DNA from 3 places in the Streptomyces sp. NBC_00328 genome. Region 1 is predicted to be linked to each of the others. Evidence: riboswitches for the same ligand, from Rfam matches in the RefSeq annotation. Region 1 holds a riboswitch; each other region holds the start of a gene.
The links. A riboswitch is a leader RNA that binds a small molecule or an ion and turns the genes downstream of it on or off. The one in region 1 is predicted to bind cyclic di-AMP.

Region 1 (4,901 bases):
AGCTGACGGATCAGCTCATCGCCGGGTTCGCGGCCAGGGGTTCCGCGGACCTCATCCACGAGTTCGCCTTCCCGCTCCCCATCTACGCCATCTGCGACCTGCTCGGCGTCCCGCGCGAGGACCAGGACGACTTCCGGGACTGGGCGGGCATGATGATCCGGCACGGCGGCGGGCCCAGAGGCGGGGTCGCCCGGTCCGTGAAGAAGATGCGCGGGTATCTCGCCGAGCTCATCCACCGCAAGCGCGAGGCGCTGACCGCGGAGCCCGCACCGGGCGAGGACCTCATCTCCGGGCTCATCCGCGCCTCCGACCAGGGTGAGCACCTCACCGAGAACGAGGCCGCCGCCATGGCCTTCATCCTGCTCTTCGCCGGGTTCGAGACCACGGTCAATCTCATCGGGAACGGGATGCACGCCCTGCTCACCCACCCCGGGCAGCGGGCGCGCCTCCAGGCCTCCCTCGCGGCCGGGGAGAGCGGGCTGCTCGAGACGGGTGTCGAGGAACTCCTGCGCTACGACGGGCCCGTGGAACTGGCCACCTGGCGGTTCGCGACCGAGGCCGTGCGGATCGGCGGGCAGGACATCGCGGCCGGCGACCCCGTGCTCGTGGTGCTCGCGGCCGCGGACCGCGACCCCGAACGTTTCGAACAGCCGGACACGCTCGATCTCGCGCGACGTGACCTTCAGCACTTGGGCTACGGCCACGGCATCCACTACTGCCTGGGCGCGCCGCTCGCCCGGCTGGAGGGGCAGACCGCGCTCGGCACGCTCCTCGGCCGCCTGCCCGACATCCAACTCGCCGGAGAATCGACGGATTTGCGCTGGCGTGGAGGTCTCATTATGCGTGGATTGCGCACGCTTCCTGTGGAGTTCACCCCGGTCAAATAGGCCTGGACCAGCCCATCGGCGACCCTTCGGCATCCCTGCTGAAGGGGTTCTTCCGCATACCGGAAAGGGCCCCTTGCGGCTAGCGGAACATGACGCTCCATCAAATCTGTGATCTTCGCGTGATCTGTACTGCATCGACTTGTAACCAGCGTTCGAGTGCGACTACCTTCACCCATCAACGCGGCGCCTGCGCTTCTTGGTTCACAGGGGCCGCGGTACTCCCTGCTGTCACTCGAAAGGCTTTCGTATGCTCTCCGGGAACGGCCGTCACCGTCGCCCTCGTCAGGCCCCTGCACTCATGGTCGCCGCAGGGGTGACCGGATCGGCGATCGTCATCCCGCTGCTCGCCGCGGCGAGCGCGAGCGCGGCCGACGGGAACACCTGGGACCGGGTGGCGCAGTGTGAGAGCGGTGGCGCGTGGAGCGCCGACCAGAGCAACGGGTACTACGGCGGCCTCCAGCTCGACCAGGAGAACTGGGAGGCGCACGGCGGCCTCGACTACGCCCCGAGGGCCGACCAGGCCAGCCGCTCGCAGCAGATAGCCGTCGCCGAGAAGGTGCTCGCCGACAAGGGCCTCGCGGCCTGGCCGACCTGTGGGCCGCTCTCGGGTCTCAGCAAGGACGCGGCCGGCGTCAGCGTCGACACGGGCGTGGCCGGCGATGCCTCGAACGGCGAGGACGAGTCCGGTTCGTACGTCTCGTCCGGACTGGCGACTTCGCCCAGTACGTCACCTTCAGGTGATTCTTCCGCTTCGTCTGATTCGGATGACTCCTCGGACGCGGCCGGCAGCACCGCGGAGCCCAGCGCCTCGCAGAGCTCCGACGGCTCGGACGCGGCGACCGGCAAGGGTGGCAAATCGGCCAAGTCCGGTCAGAAGCATGCTTCTTCGAGCCCCTCCGACACCCCGAGCACCGGCACCGGGCGGCACCGCGGCGGGGATGCCGCGGAGAGCGCGACCGGCGGCAGCGCCGACAGCACCGCCGGGCGGCATGCCGCGAGCGCCTCGAGCGACACCGCGTACGTCGCGGACGTCACGGACGTCATCGGCAACCTCTGGAAGGTTTCCGGCGGGCTGGACCTCGGAGGCGGATGGGCCGACCTGCCCACCGCCGACGCGACTGCGACCGACAGCGCTCCCGGCCTCGTCGCACCTGGTCAGAGCATCGCGGACACTGCCGAAACGGTGCAAAACTAGCGGGAGTTCGCGTCCTGGTTCGCTGGGGAATGTCCCATTTGATGCAAGTGAGACATGGGTCTCAGAAGCCCTGATCGTCTTTGAATTTCCGCCGATCGACTGCTTACGGTCGTGACTGCTCGCCACAGCGGGCCCCGACGGTCGCAACGCCGAATCCTGCCAGCGGCCGTACGGGAACAGTCGTCGCGTCATGCGCCGTAGGCAGGAGCGGGGGACCCAAGGTAAGTGCCGGGCCCGGGAGTTGAGAGACATCCGGGAACGGCTTGGGGTGAAGCCGCGCGTCGGACGTCCTGGAGACAGGACCGAAGGCAGCGCGGCCGGGCAACTCAACCGGCCCGAACCCGACAGCTCACCTCGCAGGCGTCGGTGAGGGGATCTCTCCATGCTGTTCTCCAGCAAGGGCAAGCACCGCCGCCCGAACAAGGCCACCCGCGTCGCCACGCTCGCCGGTGTCACCGGTGTCGCCATCGCCGCTCCGCTGATGGCGGCCGGCAGCGCCTCCGCCGCCACCGCCTCCGAGTGGGACGCCGTCGCCCAGTGCGAGGCCGGCGGCAACTGGTCGATCAACACCGGCAACGGCTACTACGGCGGACTCCAGTTCTCGTCCTCCACCTGGGCCGCGTACGGCGGCACCGCCTACGCCTCGACCGCCGACCAGGCGTCGAAGTCGCAGCAGATCACCATCGGCGAGAAGGTCCTCGCCGCGCAGGGCAAGGGCGCCTGGCCGTCCTGCGGTGTCGGCCTGTCCGGCACCACCTACGGCGGCGGCTCGGCCCCGGCGGCCCCGGCGGCCCCGTCCACCTCCTCCTCCTCGAGCGCCTCGCAGAGCGCCCCGGCCACCCGTTCGACGGAGCAGCCCGCCTCGCGTTCCGCGGAGCGCCCCGCCGTCCAGAAGACCGTCACCACCCCGACCGGCAAGAAGGTCAAGAAGGGTGACGGCGAGTACGAGGTCGTCAAGGGCGACACCCTCAGCTCGATCGCCGAGAAGAAGCACGTCAAGGGCGGCTGGCAGAAGCTGTTCAAGCTGAACAAGGACATCGTCGCCGACGCCGACTTCATCTACCCGGGCCAGCAGCTGCACCTGCGCTGAGTACCGCGGCGCGCCGGTGCCGTGTGGTCGCCTTCGGCGGAGGGCGGCCATCTCCCGGGCGGCGCGCGGGTGCCTTCCGGGCCGGATTCCGGCCCGACGACAGTTCCCCTCCCGAACCGGGCCTTTTTGGGAAAGGCCCGGTGAGGGTCCCCGTTCCCACGGGCTCCCCGCTCCGGTGCGTGTTCCCCCGCACGCGCCGGAGCGGGGTTTTTCATTTCTTTTTTTGTTCCGTTCAGGAACAATATGTACGCTCAGTTCCGCTCAAGGGGTGGTCGATCGGCTGGCCGATCCCCGTGGGCCGGTTAGGCTCATCCCGCAGGGCTGCCAAGTCCTGCGTACCCGTGTCACATCCCATAAAGGAGATGCTCGTGCCGTCCATCGACGTCGTCGTAGCCCGGGAAATCCTGGACTCCCGAGGCAACCCCACGGTCGAGGTCGAGGTCGGCCTCGACGACGGCAGCACGGGTCGTGCCGCCGTTCCGTCCGGCGCCTCCACCGGAGCCTTCGAGGCCATCGAGCTTCGCGACGGTGACCCCAACCGCTACCACGGCAAGGGTGTCGAGAAGGCCGTCCTCGCCGTCATCGAGCAGATCGGCCCGGAGCTCGTCGGCTACGACGCCACCGAGCAGCGCCTGATCGACCAGGCCATGTTCGACCTGGACGCCACCGACAACAAGGGCTCGCTCGGCGCCAACGCCATCCTCGGCGTCTCGCTCGCCGTCGCGCACGCCGCCTCCGAGGCGTCCGACCTGCCGCTCTTCCGCTACCTGGGCGGCCCGAACGCGCACCTGCTGCCCGTTCCGATGATGAACATCCTGAACGGCGGGTCGCACGCCGACTCCAACGTGGACATCCAGGAGTTCATGATCGCCCCGATCGGCGCGGAGTCCTTCTCCGAGGCCCTGCGCTGGGGCGCTGAGGTCTACCACACCCTCAAGAAGGTGCTGAAGACCAAGGGCCTGTCCACCGGCCTCGGCGACGAGGGCGGCTTCGCCCCGAACCTGGAGTCGAACCGCGCCGCCCTCGACCTCATCCTCGAGGCCATCAAGGAGGCCGGCTACACCCCCGGCGAGCAGATCGCCCTCGCCCTCGACGTCGCCGCCTCCGAGTTCTACAAGGACGGCGTCTACACCTTCGAGGGCAAGGAGCGCTCCGCCGCCGAGATGACCGAGTACTACGCCGAGCTCGTCGCGGCGTACCCGCTCGTCTCCATCGAGGACCCGCTGTTCGAGGACGACTGGGCCGGCTGGAAGATCATCACCGACCAGCTGGGCGACAAGGTCCAGATCGTCGGCGACGACCTCTTCGTCACCAACCCGGAGCGCCTGGCCCGCGGCATCGAGGAGGGCTCCGCCAACGCCCTGCTCGTCAAGGTCAACCAGATCGGCTCGCTGACCGAGACCCTGGACGCCGTCGAGCTGGCCCAGCGCAACGGCTTCAAGTGCATGATGTCCCACCGCTCCGGCGAGACCGAGGACGTCACCATCGCCGACCTCGCGGTCGCCGTGAACTGCGGTCAGATCAAGACCGGTGCCCCGGCCCGCTCGGACCGTGTCGCCAAGTACAACCAGCTCCTGCGCATCGAGGAGATCCTCGACGACGCCGCGGTCTACGCCGGCCGCAGCGCCTTCCCGCGCTTCAAGGGCTGAGCCCTCGCCCTCGCACGGCTGCGAGGCCTGAGCCCTCGCACGGCTCAGGCAGCGTCCTTCGTACGTCCCCGTACCCGGTC
Region 2 (4,901 bases), 2.8 Mb from region 1:
CCCGGAGCAGACGCTCGCCTGGGTCGAGAAGTACTTCGGCTCCATCCCCGGGCACGACGGCAAGCCCGCCCCGCGGGACGGCTCGCTTCCCGACATCATCGGCGAGCAGGTGCGCGAGGTCGTCGAGGAGGACGTACCGGCGCGCGCCCTGATGGCCGCCTACCGGCTCCCGGAGGACGGCACGCGCGCGTGCGACGCGGCCGACCTGGCGCTCACCGTCCTCGGCGGCGGCGAGTCCTCCCGGCTCTACAACCGGCTCGTACGCCGTGACCGCACCGCCGTCGCGGCCGGGTTCGGCCTGCTGCGGCTCGCCGGAGCGCCCTCCCTGGGGTGGCTGGACGTGAAGACGTCCGGCGACGTCGAGGTCCCGGTCATCGAGGCCGCCGTCGACGAGGAGCTCGCCCGGTTCGCCGAGGAGGGTCCCACGGCCGGTGAGATGGAGCGCGCCCAGGCCCAGTTGGAGCGCGAATGGCTCGACCGGCTCGGCACCGTGGCGGGCCGCGCCGACGAACTGTGCCGGTACGCCGTCCTGTTCGGCGACCCGCAGCTCGCCCTGACCGCCGTGCAGCGCGTTCTCGACGTCACGGCGGACGAGGTCCGGGAGGCCGCCAAGGCCCGCCTGCGCCCCGACAACCGCGCGGTGCTCGTCTACGAGCCGACCACCGCCGAAGCAGCCGACGCGGCTGACTCCGCCGACGAGACCGACGAGGAGGCGGCGAAGTGACCGAGCTCGCCACCATGGACTTCCACCCGCAGCCCCAGGCCGGCCAGCCGAAGCCGTGGGCGTTCCCCGCCCCCGAGCGGGGCACCCTGGACAACGGTCTGACCGTGCTGCGCTGTCATCGCCCCGGCCAGCAGGTCGTGGCCGTCGAGGTGAACCTCGACGCGCCGCTGGACGCCGAGCCGGCGGGCCTGGACGGCATCGCCACGATCATGGCGCGCGCCTTCTCCGAGGGAACCGACAAGCACTCGGCCGAGGACTTCGCCGCCGAACTGGAGCGCTGCGGCGCCACGCTCGACGCGCACGCCGACCACCCCGGTGTGCGCCTGTCCCTCGAAGTGCCCGTCTCGCGCCTGGCCAAGGCCCTCGGCCTGCTCGCCGACGCCCTGCGGGCCCCCGCGTTCGCGGACAGCGAGGTCGAGCGGCTGGTGACCAACCGGCTGGACGAGATCCCGCACGAGACGGCCAACCCCGCCCGCCGTGCCGCCAAGGAGCTCTCCAAGGAGCTGTTCCCGGCGAGCGTGCGCATGGCACGCCCGCGGCAGGGCACCGAGGAGACCGTCCAGAACATCGACGCGTCGGCCGTTCGCGCGTTCTACGAGAGGCACGTGCGCCCCGCCACGGCCACCGCCGTCGTCGTCGGCGACCTGACCGATGTCGATCTCGACGAACTGCTCGCCGACACGCTCGGCTCCTGGACCGGCTCGGCCGCCCAGCCGCGCCCCGTGCCGCCGGTGAGCGCCGACGACACCGGCCGTGTGATCATCGTCGACCGCCCCGGTGCCGTCCAGACGCAGCTGCTCATCGGCCGGGTCGGCGCCGACCGGCACGACCGCGTGTGGCCCGCGCAGGTCCTCGGCACCTACTGCCTCGGCGGCACCCTCACCTCGCGCCTGGACCGCGTCCTGCGCGAGGAGAAGGGCTACACCTACGGAGTGCGGGCGTTCGGACAGGTCCTGCGTTCCGCGCCGGACGGCACGGGTGCCGCGATGCTCGCCATCAGCGGCTCGGTCGACACCCCCAACACCGGTCCTGCGCTCGACGACCTGTGGACGGTGTTGCGCACCCTCGCGGCGGAGGGCCTGACCGACGCGGAGCGCGACGTCGCCGTGCAGAACCTGGTGGGCGTCGCGCCCCTCAAGTTCGAGACGGCCGCGGCGGTCGCGAGCACGCTCGCGGACCAGGTCGAGCAGCACCTGCCGGACGACTATCAGGCGACGCTCTACCGGCAACTGGCCGCCACCGGCACCGTGGAGGCCACCGCGGCGGCCGTGAGCGCCTTCCCGACGGACCGTCTGGTGACCGTCCTGGTGGGCGACGCGGCGCAGATCGCGGAGCCGGTCAGGGCCCTCGGAATCGGTGAAGTCACCGTGGTGGCAGCCGAGTAGAGCCCGTGCGACGCGTCAGGGCCCTGACGGCTGAAGAGCCGTCAGGGCCCTCCCTTTTCCGGAAGCCGCTCCCAAGATGTCCGTATTCGTATGACGGCCACCGTTCTGCCCTGTGGGATGCGTTACAAAAATCGTGATCCGTTTGTTGTTCGAAAGTTGCCCCGCTTAGCGTCAGTGCGGCTGTTCGTCACGCAGTGCGCCGCGCCCGCGGCACCGGACAGTCATCGCCGAGTCCCCCATGACGCGAGTCAGGGGAGCCGGGGACCCACACGTAGTCCCTGGGGTGAATCGGACGCCCTCTCCGGAGGGAGCCCGTAGGAGACCTTCCTGCTCCGAACCCGTCAGCTAACCCGGTAGGCGAGAGGGAAGGAAAGGATCAGCCCCTACATGGCGTTCACCTGTGGCACCGGCAAGCACCGTCGTACGAGCCGCGTGCACAGCACGACCACCACGACCGCCGTCGGGGTCGCGGCGCTCACCACCACCGGTGTCATCGGAACCCTGGCCGGCCCCGCGTTCGCCGCGGAAGCCTCCGTCGAGCAGACCGGGCTGACCCAGACCGTCACGCTCAACGACACGGTCGCCGACCAGATCGACGCCCAGGCCTTCGCGCAGCTGCGCGCCGCCGACGAGGCCGCCGCGCGCAAGCAGGCCGAGCAGACCGCGCGCAAGCAGGCCGCGGAGCAGGCCCAGAAGCTGCGCGAGACCAAGGAGCGCGCCGCCCGTGAGGCCGAGCGCAAGCGCCTGAACACGTTCGTCATGCCGATCACCGGTTCGTACGTCTCCACCGGCTACCAGGCCAGCAGCAGCCTCTGGTCCTCCGGCAGCCACACCGGCGTCGACTTCCACGCCGCGTCCGGCACCTCGGTCCACGCCGTCGGCTCCGGCACGGTGGTCACGGCCGGCTGGGGCGGCGCCTACGGCAATCAAGTCGTGATCAAGATGCACGACGGCACGTACACCATGTACGGCCACCTCTCGTCCATCGGTGTGTCCGTGGGGCAGACGGTCACTCCGGGGCAGCAGATCGCTCTGTCGGGGGACACGGGCAACACCACCGGTCCGCACCTTCACTTCGAGGCCCGTACGACCGCCGAGTACGGATCGGACATGGACCCGGTCGCGTACCTGCGCTCGCACGGCGTCAACGTCTGACGACCGCTTCGCGGCTTCTTCACCGCTTTCGATGCCCCGGCTCACCGAGCCGGGGCATCGTCGTTTCCGGATGCCGTCTGTCCAAAAAATATCCATGGATTCAGGCCTGCCATCGGAAATTCAGGCTTCCTGCAATAGAGTCACTGAACAAGCGTCAATCGACGGCGTTTCACGGGGATTAAAGCGGAGGTCGGTCATGCGTATTCCGGCGCACTCGGTGTGCACGGCGATCCGTGACGACATCGTCGCGGGTGTCTACGAGCGCGGCGGCCGCCTCACCGAGGAACTGCTCGCACGCCGGTACGGCGTCTCGCGCGTCCCCGTGCGCGAGGCCCTGCGCACGCTGGAGGCCGAGGGGTTCGTGGTCACCCGCCGGCACGCGGGCGCGTGTGTCGCGGAGCCCTCCGAGCTGGAGGCCGCGGACCTCCTGGAGATGCGCATGCTGCTGGAACCGCTGGGTGCCGCGAGAGCCGCGCAGCGGCGCACGGAGGCCCACCTGAAGGTGCTGCGAGGTCTGGTCAGGCTGGGGCAGGAGCGCTCAAGGCGAGGCCACAGCGAGGATCTGCGCTCGTTGGGCGGCTGGTTCCACGAGACGCTCGCGCAGGCGTCCGGCAGCCCCGCGCTCACCTCGACGCTCGCCCAGCTGCGTCACAAGATCGCCTGGATGTACTCGGTGGAGGCGCCGGCCGACCCCGCGGAGTCCTGGGCGGAGCACGGCGGCATCGTGGACGCGGTCGCCCGCGGGGACAGTGAGCGGGCCCGCGCGATCACGGCCCTGCACACCGAGCGCGCCACGGCCGCGCACCGGCTCCGATTTCCCGGCGGCGACCGGCCGGACCGTGTGAGAAGTTCGCAACATCCCGTAAACATGACGGGCCCGCGTCATTAACACGGGCGCCGTATACAAAGAGGGATATTCGGCAGGGGCTCATTTCTGATGCCCTTTTATGCGTGTGTCCGGAATTTCGGCGCACGCCATTCCCGTGGTCATGGTGCGAGGTCGTACATGGCATGTGGGGAATTCCGAGCGAGGGTACGGAAAAACAGCCGAGCCGCGCCACCCGGTGAAGGGGGGCGCGGCTCGGCCGCTCGTGTCCGGGTGCCTCGTGGGCGGCTCAGACGGTCTCGGGGAGCTCGTCGAGCCCCTCGGCGACCAGCTTCGCCAGACGGTCGAGAGCGGCATCCGCGCCCTCGGAGTCCGATGTGAGGACGATCTCCTCGCCGCCCTGGGCGCCCAGGCCGAGGACCGCGAGCATGGAGGCCGCGTTGACGGGGTCCCCGTCGGCCTTGGCGATCGTCAAGGGGATGCCGGAGGCCGTGGCGGCCCGGACGAAGATGGAGGCGGGGCGGGCGTGGAGGCCCTCGGTCCAGCCGACGTTGACGCGGCGCTCAGCCATGTGATGCTGCCCTTCGGGTGTTCAAGGTTGTCTAGACCATTCTTTCATATCGCGAGGCTTGCCCGGACGGTCCCGGATCTCGCCCGCCGCGGTGTCGGCCGAGGACCCGCTCCGACGCCCGTCACCCTCAGACTGCCTCGCGCCGTTGTCGTACGCGAGCCGTACTCTGGGGCCCATGCAGACCTCGGCGGATCGGCACGAGTACCCAGCCCACTGGGAGGCCGACGTGGTGCTGCGTGA
Region 3 (4,901 bases), 3.9 Mb from region 1:
AGGGCTGGGCGGTCGCCCTGCGGGAGCCCGCGCTGCGCGAGGTCACCCGTGATCTCGACCGGCAGTGGAAGGCCGCGATGACCGCGGTGATCGCGGAGGGCGTGGCCGCCGGCGAGTTCCGCTGCCCGGACCCCACGAGCGCGGCCCTCAGGCTCACGGCGCTGCTGGACGGACTGGCGGTCCAGATGACGGCGTACTCCGGAGCGGTGTCACGGGCGCGGACCCAGGAATGGGCGGACGAGGCACTCGCCCGCGAACTGGGCCTGGAGCGCGAGGCGTTGATGGCGGCGGTGCGCTAGCGGGCACGGCGCCCGGCCCCGTACCGACCCCGTACCGCGCTTCGCCCGCTCCCCGGCGTGGACCGCCGTGCGGGCGGCCGTCCCGGATTCCGCCGGGAGCGACCGGAACTCCTGATCCGCACCCGGCCCGGGGCACCGCGGCCACCGGGACCGGGCCGGGCCGGTCGGGCGCCCGGGTACCGGACCCGGCCGGCCCCGCCGACCGGGCCGGTGCAGGTCTCAGGCGACCGACTCGATGCGCATCTTGATGTCGTCCGGGGACAGGGCGCCCTTGGCCGCGACGTGATCGCCCGAGGACTCCCCGCGCAGCCGCCGTCCGATCCACGGGACGAGGTACTCGCGCGCCCACTGGATGTTGTCGCGGCGCACCTCCAGCGTGCCGCGCGGCGGGAGGGGCGGCCAGGGCTGGTCCGGGTCGGCCGGGACCTCCAGGCCGAGTACCTGTCCGGCACGGAGCGCCACCCGGGTGTGCCCCTCGGGAGAGAGGTGCAGCCGGTCGCCGTCCCAGGCCCGGCGGTCCTGGACCGTCTTCAGGGACCAGAGGTCGAGGACGGGACAGCCGTAGCGGTCCGCGATGGCACGCACATGTCCGTTGTAGGTGGCGATCTTGCCGCGCAGGTGCTTGAGCACGGGAACGTCACGGGTGTCGAAGCCGGTGGTCACCATGACGGTGCCGACGGCGGAGGTGAGGTCGACGATCGCGCGCTCGAAGCGTTCGGCGACCTCGTCGGGGTCGGTGCCGGGGCGGATGATGTCGTTGCCGCCGGCGCAGAACGAGACCAGGTCCGGGCCGAGTTCCTTGGCCCTCTGGAGCTGGGACTCGACGATCTGGTCGAGCAGTTTGCCGCGCACGGCAAGGTTGGTGTAGTCGAAATCGCCTTCGGGCCTGCGGTCCGCGAGAAGTACCGCGAACCGGTCCGCCCAGCCGACGAACGCTCCGTCGGGCCCAGGGTCGCCGACGCCCTCGGTGAAGCTGTCCCCCACCGCCACGTACGACCCGATCACTGATCTGTTGTCACTCTTCGAATCGTCTGCCACATGGAGCATGATTCACCTTTTGATGTGAGCTACGCGACCGTAGGGAAGGGTTGACGGCCGGTGAGATAAGCCACTCGCCAAGCATTGGTCAACTCTGGAATAGGGCTCGCGTCAAGGATGTTGAGGCAGCGATCGCCCAGAGGCCGTTGCCGCGGGCACACCGAAGGCCGGACCCGGGGGATCGTGGGGTCCGGCCTTCGGAGGTCTTCCTGCCGTCAGGAGCAGGAGGCGGGGGGTGTCAGCCCACGGCGACACCGTGCGAGCGCAGGTACGCGACCGGGTCGATGTCGGAGCCGTAGTCCGGCGTGGTGCGGATCTCGAAGTGCAGGTGCGGTCCGGTCACGTTGCCCGTGGCGCCGGAGAGACCTATCTGCTGCCCCTCGGTGACGGTCTGCCCCGCCGAGACGGACAGCGACGACATGTGGGCGTACTGGGAGTACTTGCCGTCGGCGTGCTGGATGACGACCTGGTTTCCGTAGGCGCCGCCCCAGCCCGCGGAGACGACCGTGCCCGCGGCGATGGACTTGAGCGTGGTGCCGGTCGGGATCACGAAGTCCACGCCCGTGTGGTAGCCGCTGGACCACATGCTGCCCGCCACCTTGTAACCGGTGCCGACGGAGCTGCTCGCGACCGGCAGGGTGTAGCCGGAAGAGGTACCCGTGGAAGGGGCTTCGGTGGAAGCGGCGCCGGTGGAAGCGTTGCCGGAGGGGGCCGGGTCGGCGGCCGGGGTCGCCTGGCCGGACTTCGCCGAGGTGGTCGTCCGGGTGGCCGAGTGCGTGGCCGAGTGCGTGGCCGAGTGCGTGGCCGAGTGCGTGGCCGAGTGCGTGGCCGAGTGCGTGGCCGAGTGGGCGGCGGCCTTCTTGCCGAGCGACAGCTTCAGACCGGGGTGGATCAGCGACGGGTCGCCGCCGATGGAGGAGCGGTTGTCGGCGTAGATCTTCTTCCAGCCGCCGCTGACGTTCTGCTCGTCGGCGATCTTCGAGAGGTAGTCCCCGGACCTCACCGCGTACGTCTTCGTCCCGGCGGCCTTGGCGGCCTTCTTCGCGGGAACGGCGCTCGCGGCCTTCTCGACGTGGTGCGCGACGGCGGTGGCCGGGGTCGCGGCGTGGGCGCCGGTGGCTCCCATCAGGGGCAGCGCGAGTGCGGCGCCACCGGTTCCGGCCACGGCGATCGAGCGGGTGAAACGCAAGGACTTGGGACGGCGGTGCTTACCCTTCGCGGGCATGACGAATTCCTCTCCGGCGCCTGCGGGGTGAGCTGTCGGGTGCGGGCTGGAGATGCCCGGCCACGCTGCTGCGCGGCTGTACCCCTAGCCTGTTCCGGAAAAAGAACCGGACCAGGCGCGGAACCTGTGGGTCCCCCGCTCCTGCCGTGTACGGGTGAGTGTGCGGATTCCGGGCGGCGGCAGGATTGGGCGTCCGTCCGGATTGAGGCAGAACGTAAGCGACATGAGAGCGCGTCGACAACTATGTGCGGTTTCTGTGCGCTCGCCTTTCTTGATCCATGCGGAAACCACCGTCACCCTCCGTGGAGTGACGATCTTCCCGGCCTCTCAACCCACCTGAAAATCCGGGCAGGTTGAGAAATGAGGACGGCAACGCATCGTCACGAATATGACGCTCCTCACGCGACTCACCCCAGGGCGCCCTATTCCAGGGCCAGTTGCCACGAAGGCACCTATTCGGACAGAACAGACAGATGCTGCACGCGCGGATATCCGGCACATTCGGACCCCTGCTCGGAATGGCGCACAAAACGGCACTCCCGAATGCCGCGTTTCGCCTCAATTGCCCCACGGGGCCGATACGGCCGGAGGCGTGCGACCGATCCATCGCAGAATTCGAACACGCACTCGACGTCAGATGTCGCAATGCGCCGCTTCCAGGGCGTTCCGTCCGGAAGTCGTCGGCCGTGGACAACTCATTGCCCGAGGAACCCATGTCGTATCGTCGGGAGCGCGAGCCGGTACAACTGCCGACGAGCGGCGCCGAGTCCAGCACGGCGACGCCGGCGGCCGAATGGGAGGAGCCCCCGTGACGCAGCAGGTCCCGTCGACCGAGCCCGATCTCGGCGGAGTGCGCAACTTCCGCGACGTGGGCGGACTGCCCACCGCGGACGGCCGGCGAGTGCGTTATGGGCACCTGTTCCGCAGCGGCCACCTCGCCCACGCCACGGAGGAGGACGCCGCGTTCCTCGCCTCTCTGGGTCTCCACACGATCTTCGACTTCCGCAATGCCGCGGACCAGAAGCTGGAGGGCCCGGACGTCGAACTGCCGGGCGTGCGGAACGTGAACCTCCCGCTGAGCGACCCGGCGGACGGCAGCGAGTTCTGGAAGATGGTCCGCGACGGCGATCTCGACCAGCTGCGCGCGATCCTCGGCGACGGCAAGGCCGAGAACCGGATGATCAACTCCTACCGCACGATCATCAAGGAACGCACGGCCGAGCACTCCCAGGTGCTGCACGCCCTGGCCGACGACAGCGTGCCCGCGCTGATGCACTGCGCGGCGGGGAAGGACCGCGCCGGGCTGTCCATCGCGGTCACCCTGCTCGCCCTCGGCGTCGAGCGTGAGGCGATCGTGGCCGACTACCTGGAGTCGAACGCCGCGCACCGCCGTTACAAGGTGCACCGCAACGGCTCCTCGGCCGGCGCCTACTCCCCCGAGGTGATGGAACTGCTCAGCCCGCTGTTCGACGCGCGCGCCGCGTACCTGACAGCCGCCTTCGAGACGATCGAGGAGACCTGGGGCAGCGTCGAGGTCTATCTGGAGCAGGGCCTGGGACTGACGCCGGAGCTGCGGGAGCGCCTGCGCGGGCGGCTCCTGGACTGAGCCGCCCGCCGGACCGGGTTCCCTACTGGTTCTGCGCGCCCAGCGTGAAGAGCAGGTAGATGAAGGCCGCGAACAGGTGGCCGACGGCGACGTAGATGATCAGCCGCACCCACAGGGCGCGCGGGAACCTGTCCTCCATGGAGCGGCGGCGTTCTGTGGGTTCGGTCATGACGTCTCTCCCGAGGTGGGGTGGCCCGTCGCCGGGCCGAGGCACAGCGCGGCGACGGGGCTCTGCAGCAGGGTGTGTACGAAGAGGAGCTCGGCTCCGTCGCGCTCGGCGGCGGCGATGCGGTGCGGGGTCAGCGAGTCGAAGTGGGCGCTGTCTCCCGGAGCGAGGACGTGCGCGGTGTCCCCGAGGCGCAGACTGAGCCGCCCCCGGAGGACGTACAGCCACTCCTCGCCCGGGTGGACGCGCACGATGTCGCCCTGCGAACCGTAGGGGACGTGCACGCGCAGCGCCTGCATGCCGCGGCCCGCGGAGCCCGCCTGCCAGTAGGTCCAGCCCCCGGCCGGGGCCGGTTCCATGGCGGCGGCCCGTACGATCGCGTCACGGTCGGGGACCGCCTCGCCGAGCAGTTCCGAGACCGTCGTACCGTAGACACGGGCCAGCGTGAGCAGCATCGGCAGCGAGGGCTGGCGCTGTCCGGTCTCCAGCCGGGAGAGATGGGCGGGCGAGAGTCCGGCCGCGCGGGCGGCTGCCTCCAGCGTGAGGGAGGCGCTGCGGCGCAGGGCG

Region 2: another riboswitch for cyclic di-AMP. It lies ahead of OG485_RS31355 (M23 family metallopeptidase); the one in region 1 lies ahead of OG485_RS18930 (transglycosylase family protein).
Region 3: another riboswitch for cyclic di-AMP. It lies ahead of OG485_RS36275 (M23 family metallopeptidase); the one in region 1 lies ahead of OG485_RS18930 (transglycosylase family protein).

What each region holds. Positions count from the first base shown of each region.
Region 1 covers NZ_CP108013.1:4,343,913-4,348,813, reverse strand. The annotation lists gene OG485_RS18940 (cytochrome P450 family protein) at 1-887, shown strand, start outside; gene OG485_RS18935 (transglycosylase family protein) at 1,186-2,082, shown strand; cyclic di-AMP (ydaO/yuaA leader) riboswitch at 2,266-2,460, shown strand; gene OG485_RS18930 (transglycosylase family protein) at 2,465-3,172, shown strand; gene eno (phosphopyruvate hydratase) at 3,535-4,821, shown strand.
Region 2 covers NZ_CP108013.1:7,133,485-7,138,385, forward strand. The annotation lists gene OG485_RS31345 (M16 family metallopeptidase) at 1-724, shown strand, start outside; gene OG485_RS31350 (M16 family metallopeptidase) at 721-2,109, shown strand; cyclic di-AMP (ydaO/yuaA leader) riboswitch at 2,325-2,484, shown strand; gene OG485_RS31355 (M23 family metallopeptidase) at 2,497-3,264, shown strand; gene OG485_RS31360 (GntR family transcriptional regulator) at 3,461-4,153, shown strand; gene OG485_RS31365 (HPr family phosphocarrier protein) at 4,380-4,661, opposite strand; gene OG485_RS31370 (bifunctional acetate--CoA ligase family protein/GNAT family N-acetyltransferase) at 4,837-4,901, shown strand, end outside.
Region 3 covers NZ_CP108013.1:8,284,498-8,289,398, reverse strand. The annotation lists gene OG485_RS36285 (TetR/AcrR family transcriptional regulator) at 1-299, shown strand, start outside; gene OG485_RS36280 (SGNH/GDSL hydrolase family protein) at 519-1,304, opposite strand; gene OG485_RS36275 (M23 family metallopeptidase) at 1,576-2,562, opposite strand; cyclic di-AMP (ydaO/yuaA leader) riboswitch at 2,567-2,729, opposite strand; gene OG485_RS36270 (tyrosine-protein phosphatase) at 3,371-4,168, shown strand; gene OG485_RS36265 (DUF6126 family protein) at 4,191-4,307, opposite strand; gene OG485_RS36260 (helix-turn-helix domain-containing protein) at 4,334-4,901, opposite strand, start outside.